2 linked regions of the Fodinicurvata sp. EGI_FJ10296 genome follow. The protein of the gene in region 1 interacts with the protein of each later gene in a pairwise test. Links are inferred from orthologs where the notes say so. Each region holds a gene or a part of one and is shown on either strand. Other genes may lie near its edges. The genes, in order: ABZ728_RS11205 and ileS.

Evidence for each region.
Region 2: the proteins of ABZ728_RS11205 (region 1) and ileS interact in binary tests that used the Escherichia coli proteins (3 or more experiments, as listed by UniProt). The link is inferred for Fodinicurvata sp. EGI_FJ10296 from one-to-one orthologs.

Annotation. Positions count from the first base shown.
Region 1 is NZ_JBFCVL010000004.1:507,551-514,535, forward strand. The notes cover bases 2,255-5,168. They hold ABZ728_RS11205 (substrate-binding domain-containing protein), read left to right. Parts: upstream 2,255-3,187; coding sequence 3,188-4,150; downstream 4,151-5,168. Other genes in these bases: ABZ728_RS11200 (Ldh family oxidoreductase), read right to left, coding at 2,255-2,881; ABZ728_RS11210 (ABC transporter permease), read left to right, coding at 4,235-5,168. Also shown: ABZ728_RS11185 (ABC transporter substrate-binding protein), read right to left, coding at 1-317; ABZ728_RS11190 (hypothetical protein), read right to left, coding at 557-967; ABZ728_RS11195 (hypothetical protein), read right to left, coding at 997-1,569; more of ABZ728_RS11200, read right to left, coding at 1,757-2,254; more of ABZ728_RS11210, read left to right, coding at 5,169-5,263; ABZ728_RS11215 (ATP-binding cassette domain-containing protein), read left to right, coding at 5,293-6,033; ABZ728_RS11220 (Gfo/Idh/MocA family oxidoreductase), read right to left, coding at 6,046-6,985. UniProt on the Escherichia coli protein: Part of the ABC transporter complex RbsABC involved in ribose import. Binds ribose. Also serves as the primary chemoreceptor for chemotaxis.
Region 2 is NZ_JBFCVL010000006.1:344,664-352,137, forward strand. Bases 1,594-4,996 are described here. They hold ileS (isoleucine--tRNA ligase), read left to right. Parts: upstream 1,594-1,934; coding sequence 1,935-4,796; downstream 4,797-4,996. Other genes in these bases: ABZ728_RS15250 (bifunctional riboflavin kinase/FAD synthetase), read left to right, coding at 1,594-1,781; lspA (signal peptidase II), read left to right, coding at 4,801-4,996. Outside these bases: folK (2-amino-4-hydroxy-6-hydroxymethyldihydropteridine diphosphokinase), read left to right, coding at 1-127; ABZ728_RS15245 (MaoC family dehydratase), read left to right, coding at 299-757; more of ABZ728_RS15250, read left to right, coding at 822-1,593; more of lspA, read left to right, coding at 4,997-5,334; ABZ728_RS15265 (DUF3035 domain-containing protein), read left to right, coding at 5,355-5,918; ABZ728_RS15270 (pitrilysin family protein), read left to right, coding at 6,101-7,474. UniProt on the Escherichia coli protein: Catalyzes the attachment of isoleucine to tRNA(Ile). As IleRS can inadvertently accommodate and process structurally similar amino acids such as valine, to avoid such errors it has two additional distinct tRNA(Ile)-dependent editing activities.

The sequences.
Region 1 (6,985 bases):
TTGGGCGGATCATAGGCTTCGGTCAGGCCTTCCTGCGCGGCCTGAAGATGCGGATCGCCGGTCCCGCCCCACCAGATATCGCCCTGGGGGTTGTCCCGCTCGGCCTGCAGCTGGGCATAGGTCTCACCGGAACTGCGCCGCGTCGAACTGACGCTGATCCCGGTTTCGGCTTCGAATGCCGCGGCCATGGCTTCGCACCACTCGACCTGGGGCGAGCAATACAGCACGAGACTACCGCTGTCGGCCTGCGCCGGAGCAGCCGAAAATCCCACGGCCGAAGTGAGCGCCGTTGCGGCAATAAGCTGGATACGTTTCATCAGAGTCCTCCCCTTTTGTTTCCGAAGCCGGAAAGCGGAATCTCATGGTCTGCAACTCAGGGCGAGAACGACCGATCGGCTCGGCGCCCGAAGCTGCAAGCATGAGGATCCGACCTTAAGCGGCACGGATATTCATTTTATGACAGTTAGGTTACATTCTTATGACGATAAATGCCTAACTGAATTCGGCCGCACCTGTCGATCCCCAATTGGGACCACGTCGACGCCATCGGCGCGGATCATCGCAGTCCGCCCGGGCCCCAGTCGGCGAGGACGACGTAATCGCGGTGACCGAGAAACTGGATATGAGCGACAAGGGCGTCGTCTTTGCCGTCGTCACCGGCAAAGACCCAGCAATTGACAGCCTCGGCCAGTTCGATCCGGGCGGCCTGTGTCATCTCGTTCCACACGTCGCGGTCGACCACGACCCCGACCGTGCCGTCACGCGTGCCGACATCGCGGACGATTCCTTCGTCGAACGCTTGGACCAGGAATGACTGACAGTCCCGCAGCCGGTTCTCGGCCGCCTGATCATCGGACGCGGCAGCGGCGGCGGAAGGAACGGCACCGGGCATCGCCAGTGCTGCGGCCACTGCCAGTCCCGCAAGTTGCGCCAATCCTGAACCAAGCATGACTTGTCCTTTCGCCATATCCTGATTCAATTATCATGCCACGGTCATCATGGCAAAGCATCGAGGACCTGTATCGGCCATCCCGGCTGACGTCTGACGGCTTGCCCCATCATGTTCAGTATCTGAGCCTGAGAGCCGATGATCCACCGGCTGTTGCGATAAAACAGGAAATTGAACGCGTTCGGCGCGTTGGCATTGGCATCGGCGTATTCATCGAAGGCAAATACGGTATCGACCTGTACATTGTGGTTGTGAATTCGCTGCCAGACGCCCTGATCGCCGGGATGCTGGTGATGGTAAACGCGGAAGAAGGCCCCGCCGAGCGGCGATGACGTCACGACAAGCGCGCAGCCCTGCATCGCCGCCGTCAAAACGAACCCGCGCGGCGGGTTCAGACGCGGCACATCGACAAAGCCGGGCGTGACATTGCCCTGAATGAACGGGCACCAATACGCATCGATCGACGTATCCAGCGTGGGCAATCCGTTCAGCAGCTTCAGGTCGAATACCCGGTTTCCGTTGGCGACTTCAGCCGAGACGAGATCGAAGGAGCCGAACTTGTTCAGGTTGGCGCTGGCCAGCAACTGGCGGTCGCCCTGCGTCATGTTTCCGATTTGCATCGGCCTTACGCTGTTTATGACGTTGGCCGAAAGGAACAAGGGCGGGTCGGCCCTGAATTGTCCGTTTGCACCGTTCACGTGTCTCCCCCCTTTGTCGTCGGAAATCCCCTGACCGATCGAACGGCCAATCTCCCAACCGCAAAGGATCATACACGCAAATGGGAAGTTATGTCACATTAATTCAACCTTAAGTTGACGAGAATGCTGGCGCCTGAACCGCCAGTTCGGCGGCCAGGGCCTCGAACACGGCAACCTGATCGCCGGTAAACGGTATGCCGCTACGGCTGCGTTCGTCGAATGCCAGCCACTCCTTTTGTCCCGGCATCAGCACCGTCCCTGCGTCGGCGGCCGGCACGGCGTTCATGTCACGCCTGTAGGCAGTCATGGCCGCGTCGAAATCGTCAGCGGCGATGAACATGTCCCGGCGCATGACCATGACCGAGTGGCTTACCTGCCTCGGCGTCGCCATATCGGGGCCGCCCATCGGCAACAGTCGTGCACTGTGCGGCATTCCGGTCATCAGCGCGCACATCACGTCGATCATGGCGGCAAGGCCGCTGCCCTTGTGGCCGAACGCCAGCCCGCCCAGCGGCAAAAGCCCTGCCGCTGCCTTGGGGTCCAGGGTCTCATTTGCCTCGGCATCGACGGCCGCGCCCGGCGGCAGCGACCGACCCGATGCCGCAAATTGCTGGATCCGGTTCCAGGGAACCGTGCTGGTCGCCATGTCGAGCAGAAACGGCCGTGCATCGGGGACCGGTGCGGCAAAGGCGATCGGATTGGTGCCGTGAAACGCTTTGGTACCATTATGGGGCAGAACGAAAGCGTCGGAATTGCAGATCACGAGGCCAATCATTCCTGCCTCGGCCGCGGCCAGCGCGTAGCTGCCGGCAGCGCCGAAATGGCTGGAGTTTGTGACCCCGACGGCCCCGATGCCGTTGTCTTCCGCGATACCGACGGCATGATCGACGGCACGATAGGTTGCGGTGTGGCCCAGACCGTGCCCCGCATCCAGCAGCCCGCCGGCCACGGCCGTCCGGTGGAACGTCATTTTCGGCGCGCCCTGGACGCGCCCTCCCCTCAACGCCTTGCAGTAGTGAGGCAGCAGTCTGACGCCGTGACTGTCCGTTCCCCTGAGCGACGCACCGACGAGCGAGCGCGAGGCGTCGTCGACGGACCGATCATCGGCCCCGACGGTTTTCAGACATGCCCGCAGGAAGCGTTCCGCATCCGCAGCGAGGAGATATCCGGCTACGCGAGGGTAACCACTACCGGCATCTGACTGCGCCTGAACGCCTGTCGGACTGTCTGCCACCTCTTTATCTCCCCGTTTGTCCGGCCGACTTTCCGGCATTCGTTACTGACCCAGCCGCCAGCGTCCAGCGGGCCGCAATTGTCTATTTGACCGGTCAACATGTCATACCACAGCGCCCTGTCGGTGAGTCAATCGGCAGCGTTCAGGTGGCCCGGCGGCTCTTTAGTGGCACTCAACGCCCATTGACCTACTATCGTCCGCAATATAGCGTTTATTCACTTGACGAGGGCCGAAGAATGCCCTCGGGCGATTGCCGCGCTACCGGCATTGAAGAATTGGAGCCTGCGGGCTCGGTTGGGAGGAAAAATGAAGTCGAAAACAAGCTTTGGATCCTGTTTCGCATCCGGCGTGGTCGCCGCATCGGTTGCCGCAGGGGCCCTCATGGGCGTCGGCAGCGCTCAGGCCCAGGATCTGACCATCGCGTCATCGATGCCCGCGCTCGAATTCCCGTTCTTCGTCCATATGCAGGCGGAACTTCGCCGTGAAGCCGAAGAGATCGGCGGCATCGAACTGATCGAGACCGACGGTCAGAACTCGACCAGCAAACAAACGGCCGATGTCGAGGCGGCGATCGTCCGGGACGTTGACGGTATTATCATCAGCCCCAGCGACGCCGTCGCCATGGCGCCGGCGCTGTCTCAGGCCGCGGAAGCCGGAATTCCGATCATCACGATCGACCGCCGCGTCGAGGGTGTCGATGACATTCTTGCCCATGTCGGCGCGGATAACGTGCTCGGCGGCGAGGCGCAGGGCCGCCTGATCATGGAACTTTTCCCCGACGGCGCGCGTGTCGTCAATCTGCAGGGCCAGCCCGGCGCCAGTCCGGCGATCGACCGCAATCAGGGTGTCCACAACGTCCTCGACCAGCACGATGAGTACGAATTCATCGCCGAACAGACCGCCAATTTCGCACGCGAAGAAGGCGCATCGGTTACTGAGTCCATCCTCGCCGGCCTCGACACGCCTCCCGACGTGATCGTCGCCGCCAATGACGACATGGCGCTCGGCGCCCTGATCACGGTCCAGGAGATGGAACTGGACATCCCGATCATCGGTTTCGATGCTCTGCCGGAAGCCCTCGGCAGCATCCGCGACGGCGGGCTTGCCGCGACGATCGAGCAGTTCCCCGGCGGTCAGAGCCGCACGGCCCTGCAGGCAATGGTCGACTATCTTCGCGATGGTACGGAGCCGGAAAGCCTGATCCTGCTGGAGCCAATTGCCATCACGGCCGACAATATCGACGAAGCCGAACGGCTCGGCGAGCTCTAACCCGGAAATGGGCACGAACCGGAGCACCGGTTCGTGCCGCCCCCGCACTGCGTGCCCCCTCGCGACCTCCGGGATCCCATTTTCATGACAGACCGAAGCCGGAAGATCGACGCCGGAATGGCCGGACGTATGGACCCGGTCCAGTTCCTCGCCAAGTATGCGGCCCTGATCTTCCTACTCTTGCTCATCCTGGTATTTACCATTCTGGAGCCGCGTTTCCTCAGCCCGCTCAATCAGTTCAATATCCTGCGCCAGGTTTCCGTCGCCGGGCTGATCGCCGTTGGTATGACCTTCGTCATCCTGACCGCCGGCATCGATCTTTCGGTCGGCTCACTGATGGCGTTCTGCGGGTTGGTCGGGGCCTATGTGGCCAAGGGCGGATTTCAGGACAGGTTTGCCATCGGACAGGCCGCCGATGTCGGTTATCCGGTATATCTGGCCGTGGCGGCCGCGATTGCCGTCGGCCTCGCCGGCGGCGCGCTTCAGGGACTCGCCGTCACACGGCTGAAGGTGCCGCCATTCGTCGTCACGCTGGGCGGGCTGACCGCATTTCGCGGCGCCGCGCTGCTGTTTTCCGGCGGCGGACCGATCAGCGGCTTCGAGTCCGACTACACCTGGTGGGGGCAGGGCCGGATCGGCATCGTTCCCATCCCCGTCATCATCTTTGCAATCGCCGCCATTGTCGCCCATCTGGTGCTGACCTATACGCGGTTCGGCAAACACATCTATGCCACCGGCGGCAATCCAAAGGCCGCCGCTCTGAACGGCGTACCCACCCAGCGGCTCATTTTCACCGTTTACGTGATCAGCGGCTTTTTCTGCGGATTGGCGGGTTTCCTGCTGTCGGCCCGGCTGAACTCCGCCGAGGCCGTCGCCGGCCTGACACTGGAGCTGACCGTCATCGCCTCGGTCGTGATCGGCGGCACCAGCCTGTTCGGCGGCGTCGGCACGGTCATCGGCACCGTGATCGGGGCGCTTCTGATCGGCGTCCTGACCAACGGGCTGGTGCTGCTGAACGTCTCGTCCTTCGTCCAGCAGATCATCATCGGGGTTCTGATCGTCCTCGCCGTTGCGTTCGACCAATATGCCGCCCGGCGACGCCTGGCCCAATAACCCAATAGTAGAGTGAAAGTGAGACGGCCATGCCCTTGCTGGAGATGACCGGCATTTCCAAGTCTTTCGGGGCGATTCACGCTCTGGAGAGCCTGGACTTCAGCCTCGATCAGGGCGACGTCGTCGGGCTGATGGGCGACAATGGTGCCGGCAAATCGACGCTTGTACGGATCATCGCCGGCAACTTTCAGCCGACCTCCGGCGAGATCCGGTTCGACGGCGCTCCGGTGACGTTTGTCGACAGTCTGGACGCCCGCAACCACGGCATCGAGGTGGTCCACCAGGATCTGGCGCTGTGCGACAACCTGACGGCGGCCGACAATGTCTTTCTCGGGCGCGAGATGCGCCGCCGCATCGGTCCGTTTCAGGTTCTGGACTATGCCGGCATGGCACGGAAATCGTCCGAACTGTTCGCGGAGCTGCAGTCCGACACGCGGCCTGGCGATCTGGTCCGGATGATGTCCGGCGGCCAGCGCCAGGCCGTCGCCATTGCCCGAACGCGGCTGTCCCAGGCCCGGATCGTGCTGATGGACGAGCCGACTGCGGCAATCAGCGTTCGCCAGGTGGCCCAGGTTCTGGATCTGATCAAGCGCATGCGCGATAGCGGCGTGACCGTCGTGTTGATCAGTCACCGCATGCCCGACGTGTTTGCGGTCGCCGACCGGCTGGTCGTGCTGCGACGGGGCCGGAAGGTCGCCGACAAACCTGTTGCCGGCACGTCACCGGAAGAAGCCACCGGCCTGATCACCGGAGCGATCGAGACCGCCTGACGGCAAACCCGCTCACAGGTCGACGGCGCGGCCCGTCTCTATGCTTTCGTAGGCGGCGAATACGAGCTTGAGCGTCTTCAGGTTGTCGCGCCCGGATGTCGCCGGCTCCTGCCCTGCGCTCAGGCAATTGACCCAGTGCTGCTGCGCGGCAATGACGCTGTCCTGGACGACATGCCAGGGCGGGGTCGCCCAGTTCGGTCCGGGCGGCTCGACGTCCTCGACCCGCCGCCGACCCGGTCCGGAGTCGCTGAGCCGATAGTGACCGTCCAGTTCCAGCGTGCCGTCGGCGCCCTCGATCCGGACCAGCGTCTGCGGAAACGGATCGGGATCGATCCGGGTGGCAAAGGAAATATCCACGACGGACACCGCGCCGCTCTCGTGGGTCAACAACATGGTCACACAGTCCTCGCCGGTCACACGGGGGTCGATGCGCTGGGCGGCACAATAGATCCGCACCGCTTCGCCGAAATAATACCGCGCGATATCGAGGACATGGACGCCAACATCCATCACGGCCAGGCGTTTTTCCTTCAGCAGATAAGGCTGACCGGCATAGACGTCATAGCCGTGGCGAAACGATATATGGCCCCAATGCGCCCGGCCGATCGCCCCGGCGTCGAGTTTCTCCCTGACAGCCATCAAGGGCCGCTCGAAACGGAAGTTCTCGTGAACCATGAACGTGATACCGGCCGCCGTGGCGGCGTCCACCATGGCGGCGGCATCGTCGGCCGTGAGCGCCAGCGGTTTCTGGCATATGGCCGGCACCCGGTAACGGCACGCCAGTTCGACCAACGGCCGGTGGCTTTCCACCGTGGTGACGATATCCACGAAATCCAGCGACTCTGCCTCGAACATCGCGCTGGCATCGTCATAGACGGCCGGTACGCCGAATCGGCCGGCCGCTTCGACCGCCCTGGCGCGCTCGCGGTCGCAGACCGCGACAATGGTAGCG
Region 2 (7,474 bases), on another replicon or contig:
TGTTGCGGCCGATTGGATCCACCCGGTTGCCGGCCGCACGATACGGGGTCTGGCGGCCGATCTGGGCGAGAGCCCCGATGTCGTGTGCGTCGGCGATGCGGCGTCGCTGCTGACCGTCCCGGTCTGAGATGTGATAGTCCTTGTGTTGGCCGCCCCTTGATTCGGCCGCCGGTCGCAGAATCTGGGCACTGGTCTTGTTTGTGTGCGGTGCAGTAGAATACTTCTGGGCGGCGTCAGCTGCCAAAGGATTGCCGTGCCGCTTGCGGACGCCCGCTCTGTAACCGACCAGGAGGGTCAATTGGACGACGTCGCCACCTTTCAGCCGCCGACCGGGTACTACATCGAGGACCTGTCCGTCGGTATGTCGGATCGCTTCGGCAAGACGGTGACCGAAGCCGACATCGTTCTCTTTTCCGGAGTTTCGGGCGATACCAATCCGGTCCATCTGGACGAGGAATATGCCGCCAGAACCCGGTTCAAGGGGCGCATAACCCATGGCATGCTGAACGCCGGCTTCATATCGGCGGTGCTGGGCACCCGACTGCCGGGGCCGGGCTCGATCTATGTGTCTCAGAACCTCAAATTTCGCGCGCCGGTCCGGCCCGGCGATACCGTCGAGGCCGTCTGCACCGTCAAGGCAATCGACATCGGGCGGATGCGCGTGACCATGGACACCGTGTGCCGGGTCCGGGGTACCAATGTCATCACGGGCGAAGCCGTGCTGCTCGTGCCGAGCCGCGATACCGTCGCTGTCTGACTCATTCCCTTCATTCCCGCCGCGGGATCCCCGCCGGCTCGAAAGGCAAAAAGCGCGTTCTGGTATGCATCTTTCCTGCACCTACACTGATATTCCCGATCGGCTGCGCGGCGCCGTCGTCGTCGTGGGAAATTTCGACGGTGTTCATCGCGGTCACCGCATCGTCATCGACGAGGCCCGCGCCGTGGCCCGCGCCTCGAACGCGCCTTTGGCGGTCCTGTCCTTCGAGCCGCATCCCCGGTCGCTCTTCCGTCCCGACGATCCGCCGTTCCGGCTGACGCCGTTCGCGGTTCGGGCGCGCGAAATCGCCGCGCTGGGTGTCGATCTGCACGTCGTCCTGACCTTCGACCGCGCCTTCAGTGAACACTCGGCCGAATGGTTCGTTTCCGAAGTCCTCTCTGCCGGTCTGGGGGCGAGCCATGTCGCCATCGGCTATGATTTCTGTTTCGGCCACCGGCGTCAGGGTAACGCGGAAACGCTGGTGGAATTCGGCCGCCGATACGGTTTTGGCGTCACAATCGTGACCCAGGCATCGGACGAAAGCGGCGGCGCCTATTCCTCCAGCCGGGTGCGCCAGTTCCTGCGCGACGGTTCGCCCGGAGAGGCTGCGTCGATTCTCGGCCGCCCGTTCGAGATCGAGGGTGAGGTGTGCCGGGGCGACCAGCGTGGGCGCGATCTCGGTTATCCCACCGCCAATATCGCGATGGACGACTATATCCGCCCGGCTTTTGGCATCTATGCCGTCAGATGCGGGATCGTGGACGCCCCGGGCGGCCCGGAGGCCCCCGACCCTCGTTGGCACTACGGTGTCGCCAATCTCGGGATAAGGCCCATGTTCGAGACGCCGGAGCCGGTGCTAGAGGCGCATCTTTTCGATTTTGCCGGCGATCTGTACGGCCGGACCCTCAGGGTTCAACTGATAGAATTTCTGCGTGGCGAGCAGCGCTTCGATGATGTCGGGGGGTTGGTGGCGCAGATGAACGAGGATGCCGCGGCGGCACGGCGAATTCTGGCGGGCGGTTAGCGTCGGGGGTTGGATGGCGCGACACGCTTGACCGCCTCGCGTGTTCCGCTACGATCCGCCCGGTTTTCATGCAGGGACGACGGGGGCCGGATTCTCTTGCGCCGGGCGACATCGATCGCCTGGAGGCGCCAGGGCAGGCCGACAGGGGAAGTGATGAGCGAGCGTTCAGGATCGAATGGCGGCGACTACAAATCGACGGTGTTTCTGCCGAAGACGGAGTTTCCGATGCGGGCGGGTCTGCCGGCGAAGGAGCCGGGCATCCTGAAGTCGTGGGAAGACGGCGATCTCTACGGCCGGCTGCGGGCGCAATCGAAGGGCCGGCTACGCTGGGTCCTGCATGACGGGCCCCCCTATGCCAATGGCAATATCCATATCGGCACGGGGATGAACAAGATCCTCAAGGATATCGTGGTCCGGACGCATCAGATGTCGGGTTATGATGCCGTCTATGTGCCGGGTTGGGATTGTCATGGCCTTCCGATCGAATGGAAGGTCGAGGAAGGCTATCGCGCCAAGGGCCTGGACAAGGATGCCGTGCCGATCGTCGACTTTCGCCAGGAGTGCCGGGATTTTGCGCAAAGCTGGATCGGCGTCCAGGCGGAAGAATTCCGGTCGCTGGGCGTGATCGGCGACTGGTCGGCGCCCTATACGACAATGACCCGGCCGGCCGAAGCCCAGATCGTTCGCGAGATTCACAAGTTCACGCTGTCCGGCGACCTTTATCGCGGGCTGAGGCCGGTGATGTGGTCGGTGGTCGAAAAAACCGCCCTGGCCGAGGCCGAGGTCGAATACCACGACCATAAATCCCCGACGATCTGGGTTCGGTTCCCGATCACGGCGCCGTCTGTTCCGGCACTGGACGGCGCGAGTGTGGTCATCTGGACCACGACGCCCTGGACGATCCCGTGCAACCGGGCTGTGGCCGCGTCGCCGGAGATCGATTATAGCGTAGTCGAGGTGACGGCCGTCGAAGACGGCGCCCGCGCCACCGTGGGTGAGCGTCTTGTCCTGGCCGACGAGCTGATCGAAGACGTTGCTGCGGCGGCCGGCATCACAGGCTGGGAGCGCCGGGCGTCGCTTGGCGGGTCGGACCTCGTCAGCACCGTGTGCGCTCATCCTTTCGCTGATCTCGGATTCGACTTCGAGGTTCCGGTTCTGGCGGGCGATTTCGTCACGACGGAGCAGGGAACCGGGCTGGTTCATATCGCTCCTGCCCACGGCGCCGACGACTTCGAACTCGGTCGCCGTCACGGTCTGCCGCTGATCGAGACCATGACCGAGGACGGCGTCTACACCGACCGGATTCCCTATTTTGCCGGTAAACGGGTGCTGATGCCCGACGGCAAACCGGGCGACGCCAACGGCGCCGTGATCGGGGCGCTCAACGAGGGTGGCGGCCTGCTGGCCAAGGGGTCGCTGCGGCACAATTACCCCCATTCCTGGCGTTCCAAGGCGCCGCTGATCTTTCGGGCGACCGCGCAGTGGTTCATCCCGATGGATCGCAGCGGCCTGCGGGACACGGCGCTGAAGGCGCTGTCGAACACGCGGTTCGTGCCGGAAGGCGGCCGGACGCGCCTGACCTCGATGGTCGAAAGCCGCCCCGACTGGTGCATCAGCCGCCAGCGCGCCTGGGGTGTGCCGATCGCCATTTTCGTGGAACGCAGCACCGGAGAGCCGCTGCGCGATGACGCGGTCTGCGAGCGCATCGCCGACGCATTCGAACAGGAAGGTTCCGATGCATGGTTCACGTCGCCGCCGGAACGGTTTCTGGGCGATGGCCATGATCCCGCGGCCTACGATCAGGTTTTCGACATCGTCGATGTGTGGTTCGAAAGCGGCTCGACCCATTCCTTTGTGCTGGAAGCGCGCGACGATCTGAAATGGCCGGCCGACCTCTATCTCGAAGGATCCGACCAACATCGCGGCTGGTTTCAGTCATCGCTGCTGGAAAGTTGCGGCACCCGGGGCCGGGCGCCCTACGACGCCGTGCTGACCCATGGGTTCGTCCTGGACGAGCATGGCCGCAAGATGTCGAAGTCGCTTGGCAATGTCGTGGCACCCCAGGAAGTCCAGAAGAAATACGGCGCCGATATCCTGCGCCTGTGGGTGGTCTCGTCCGACTTCTCCGAAGACGTCAAGATCGGCGACGAAATCCTGAAAGGCCAGACCGACGCCTATCGCCGGTTCCGGAACACGCTGCGCTATCTGTTGGGCGCCGTGAACGGTTTCGACGCCGCTGCGGAAGCCGTTGCCCCCGCCGATATGCCGGAGCTGGAGCGCTGGGTGTTGCATCGGCTGCATGAAATGGATCGGCTGATCCGCGATGCCGTCGATGCCTTCGACTTTCATGCGATGGCATCGGCGCTGCATAATTTCTGTGCCAACGACCTGTCCGCCTTTTATCTCGATATACGCAAGGACAGCCTCTATTGCGATGGGGCCACGGACATCACGCGGCGATCGGCGCGCACGGTCATGGATCTCGTATTGACCCATCTGACGACGTGGCTTGCGCCGATTCTGTGCTTCACGGCTGAGGAAGTCTGGCGCACCCGGCACGGCGCCGATGCCGACAGTGTTCACCTGCAGCTCTATCCCGAGGTTCGCGCGGATTGGCGGGACGATGCGCTGGCGGAGAAATGGGCGCTGGTGCGGCGTGTGCGCCGGGTCGTAACCGGTGCGCTGGAAGTCGAACGCGTCGAAAAGCGTATCGGTTCATCGCTGCAGGCCCATCCGACGGTGCATGTCAGCGACGATCTGCGCCGCAATGTCGAGGGCATGAATCTGGGTGATATCTGCATCACGTCGAATCTGACCCTGACGACCGTACCGGCGCCCGCCGACGCCTACCGGCTGGACGACGTGCCCGATGTCGCCGTCGTGCCCACGGTGGCCGACGGCGAGAAATGCGCCCGATGCTGGAAAGTGTTGCCGGAAGTGACGGCCGGGCCTCATACCGACCTTTGCAATCGTTGTGCCGATGTCGTCGACCAACAGGCCAGAGAGGCCGTATAGCCCCATGATGCGGTTCGGGCTGGGCATCTCACTCGTCGTCATCGTGATCGATCAGGTGACGAAAAGCCTGATGCTCTATGGGGTCTTCGGCTTCGATTTCCCGGCGGGGATCAGTTCGTGGCATCCGGCGATTGCCGTTACGGGTTTTTTCAATCTCGTCACGGTCTGGAACATGGGCGTCAGTTTCGGAATGTTCTCGGCGGGCAGTCCGGTCGTCCGCTGGCTGCTGATCGCCGTGGCCGTTGGCATCAGCGTCGGCATGCTCGTATGGCTGTCGCGGGCCGGATCGCGGTTGGTTGCGGCGGCGCTGGGCTTGATCGTCGGCGGCGCGATGGGCAATGTGATCGATCGAATCCTCTATGGCGCTGTAGCGGACTTCCTGGATTTCCATATCTGGGGTTATCATTGGCCGGCGTTCAACGTCGCCGACAGCGCCATCATGATTGGCGTTGCGTTGCTATTGTACGACAGTATCGTCGGTCAGACCGACCACACGAACGGCGGGCCGGCATCGGGTCGGCATCGGGGGGATATGTGAAAGGGCAGGGGACGACGACTATGACCAGATTGTCCAGATTTGCGCGATTCGGCTTACTGATCGGCATGGGATCGGGGCTCGCGGCGTGCAGCGCGGCCGAGAACGTCTTCTCGTTCGGCCAGAGTTCGCCCGACGAGTTCGCCGTTGTTTCGCGCGCACCGCTGGCAGTACCGCCCAGTTATTCGCTGGCGCCTCCGCGCCCGGGGGCACCGCGCCCGCAGGAAGGCACGGCGTCGGATCGGGCTCGTGCAGCCATGTCCGGGAGTGACGCCGGGGCCGGCGCCGTCGCCTCGACATCCGGTTCCGCAGCGGAGGACATGCTGCTGTCTCGAACAGGTGCAGCGGGTGTGGACGATTCCGTGCGCGATACGGTCGACCGCGCCGCCGGTTCGGTCGATGCGGACGAGAACTTCGTTCAGCGCCTGCTCTTCTGGCAGGGCGGCGGCAGCAGCGAACGCGTGGTCGACCCCGAGGAAGAGAGCGCACGTCTCGACCAGGCCCGGCGTGCGGGACGGCCGCTCGGCGACGGCGACGTGCCCACGATCGAACGCCGAGAGGGCGGAATCCTTTCCGGCTTCTTTTAACCTCCCGTCGGGATCCTCGTTCACAGGCCCGTTTTTCGGGGCTGCCGATTCCCGACTTCCGCCGATCCGCGAATAGCCGGTCGGTGCCATTGTTTTGCCGTCTGAATTCTGCACAACGTCTTGTCGTCCGAATGGTCTTGTCGTCCGGACGGGTGGCGAGTTGCGGAATGGGAGGTTAGATCGTGACGATTAAACGCGCGAATGCGGCGGCAACGGCCCTGTTGGCAGTAGCCACCGGCGCCGGCCTCGCGCCGTCTGCCGGTGCCGAAGTTTTCAGGCCTGATGTATTCGAACTCGACAATGGTCTGACGGTCGTCGTCGTAACCAACCGCACGGCGCCGGTCGTGAGCCATATGCTGTGGTACAAGGTCGGCGCGGCGGACGAGGAGCCCGGCGTCAGCGGGATCGCCCATTTCCTTGAGCATTTGATGTTCCGGGGTACCGAGACGGTGCCCGATGGCGAATTCAGCCGCATCGTTCAGCGTGAGGGTGCCCGCTCGAATGCCATGACGAGCTGGGACTATACCGCCTATTTCCAGAACGTGGCGTCCGATCGGCTCGGCCGGATGATGGAACTCGAGGCCGACCGGATGGCCAATCTTGCCATCACGGATGAGGTCGTCGCGCCCGAACGCAACGTCATTCTGGAAGAGCGCGGGCAAGTGGTCGAGAGCCGCCCGTCGTCGCGGCTGAACGAACAGATGTATGCGACGCTGTTTCAGAACCACCCTTACGGCATACCGATCATTGGCTGGCGCCACGAGATCGAGGATCTGTCGATCAACGACGCGCGCGCCTTCTACGATCGTTGGTATGCACCGAACAATGCGGTGCTGGTGCTCGCGGGGGATATTGACGTCGAGGCGGCACGGCCACTGGTCGAGGAAACCTATGGCCGCATACCCGCCCGCGACGTGCCGGAGCGCACGCGTCTGGAAGAACCGGACAGCGGTGCCGAGTTCTCCGTCACCCTGACCTCCGATCAGGTTCAGCTTCCGAACTGGCGGCGGTTCTATCTGGCGCCGACCTATACCGACGATCCAAACGGACATGCCTATGCGCTTCAGGTGCTCGACGAACTTCTCGGCACCGGAACGACGAGCCGCCTATACCGGTCTCTGGTCGTGGAGCAGGAGATCGCCGTTGCGGCCGGCACCAGCTATCGGCCGGCCGGCGTCGACCAGGGGCCGCTGGTCGCCTATATGACACCGCGCGGCGACACCGGAATGGCCGCGCTGGAAGAGGCTTTCGAGGCCGAGATAGAAAGGTTGCTGACAGAGGGACTGACCGAAGAAGAGGTCGCCACCGCCAAGGATCGGCTGACAATCAGCAGCACCTTCGCCAGAGACAGCCTCATGGCGCCGGTTTATGCATTCGGACAGGCGTTGGCAACCGGCGGAACGATCGACGACGTGGAGCGTTGGCCCAGTCGCATCGACGCGATCTCGGCCGACGATGTGATGGCTGCGGCCGAGGCCGTGTTCGGCGCCAATGGCCGCCACGTCACCGGCTATCTGCTGCCGGAAGATCCCGACGCTGCGATCAGATTGGACGAA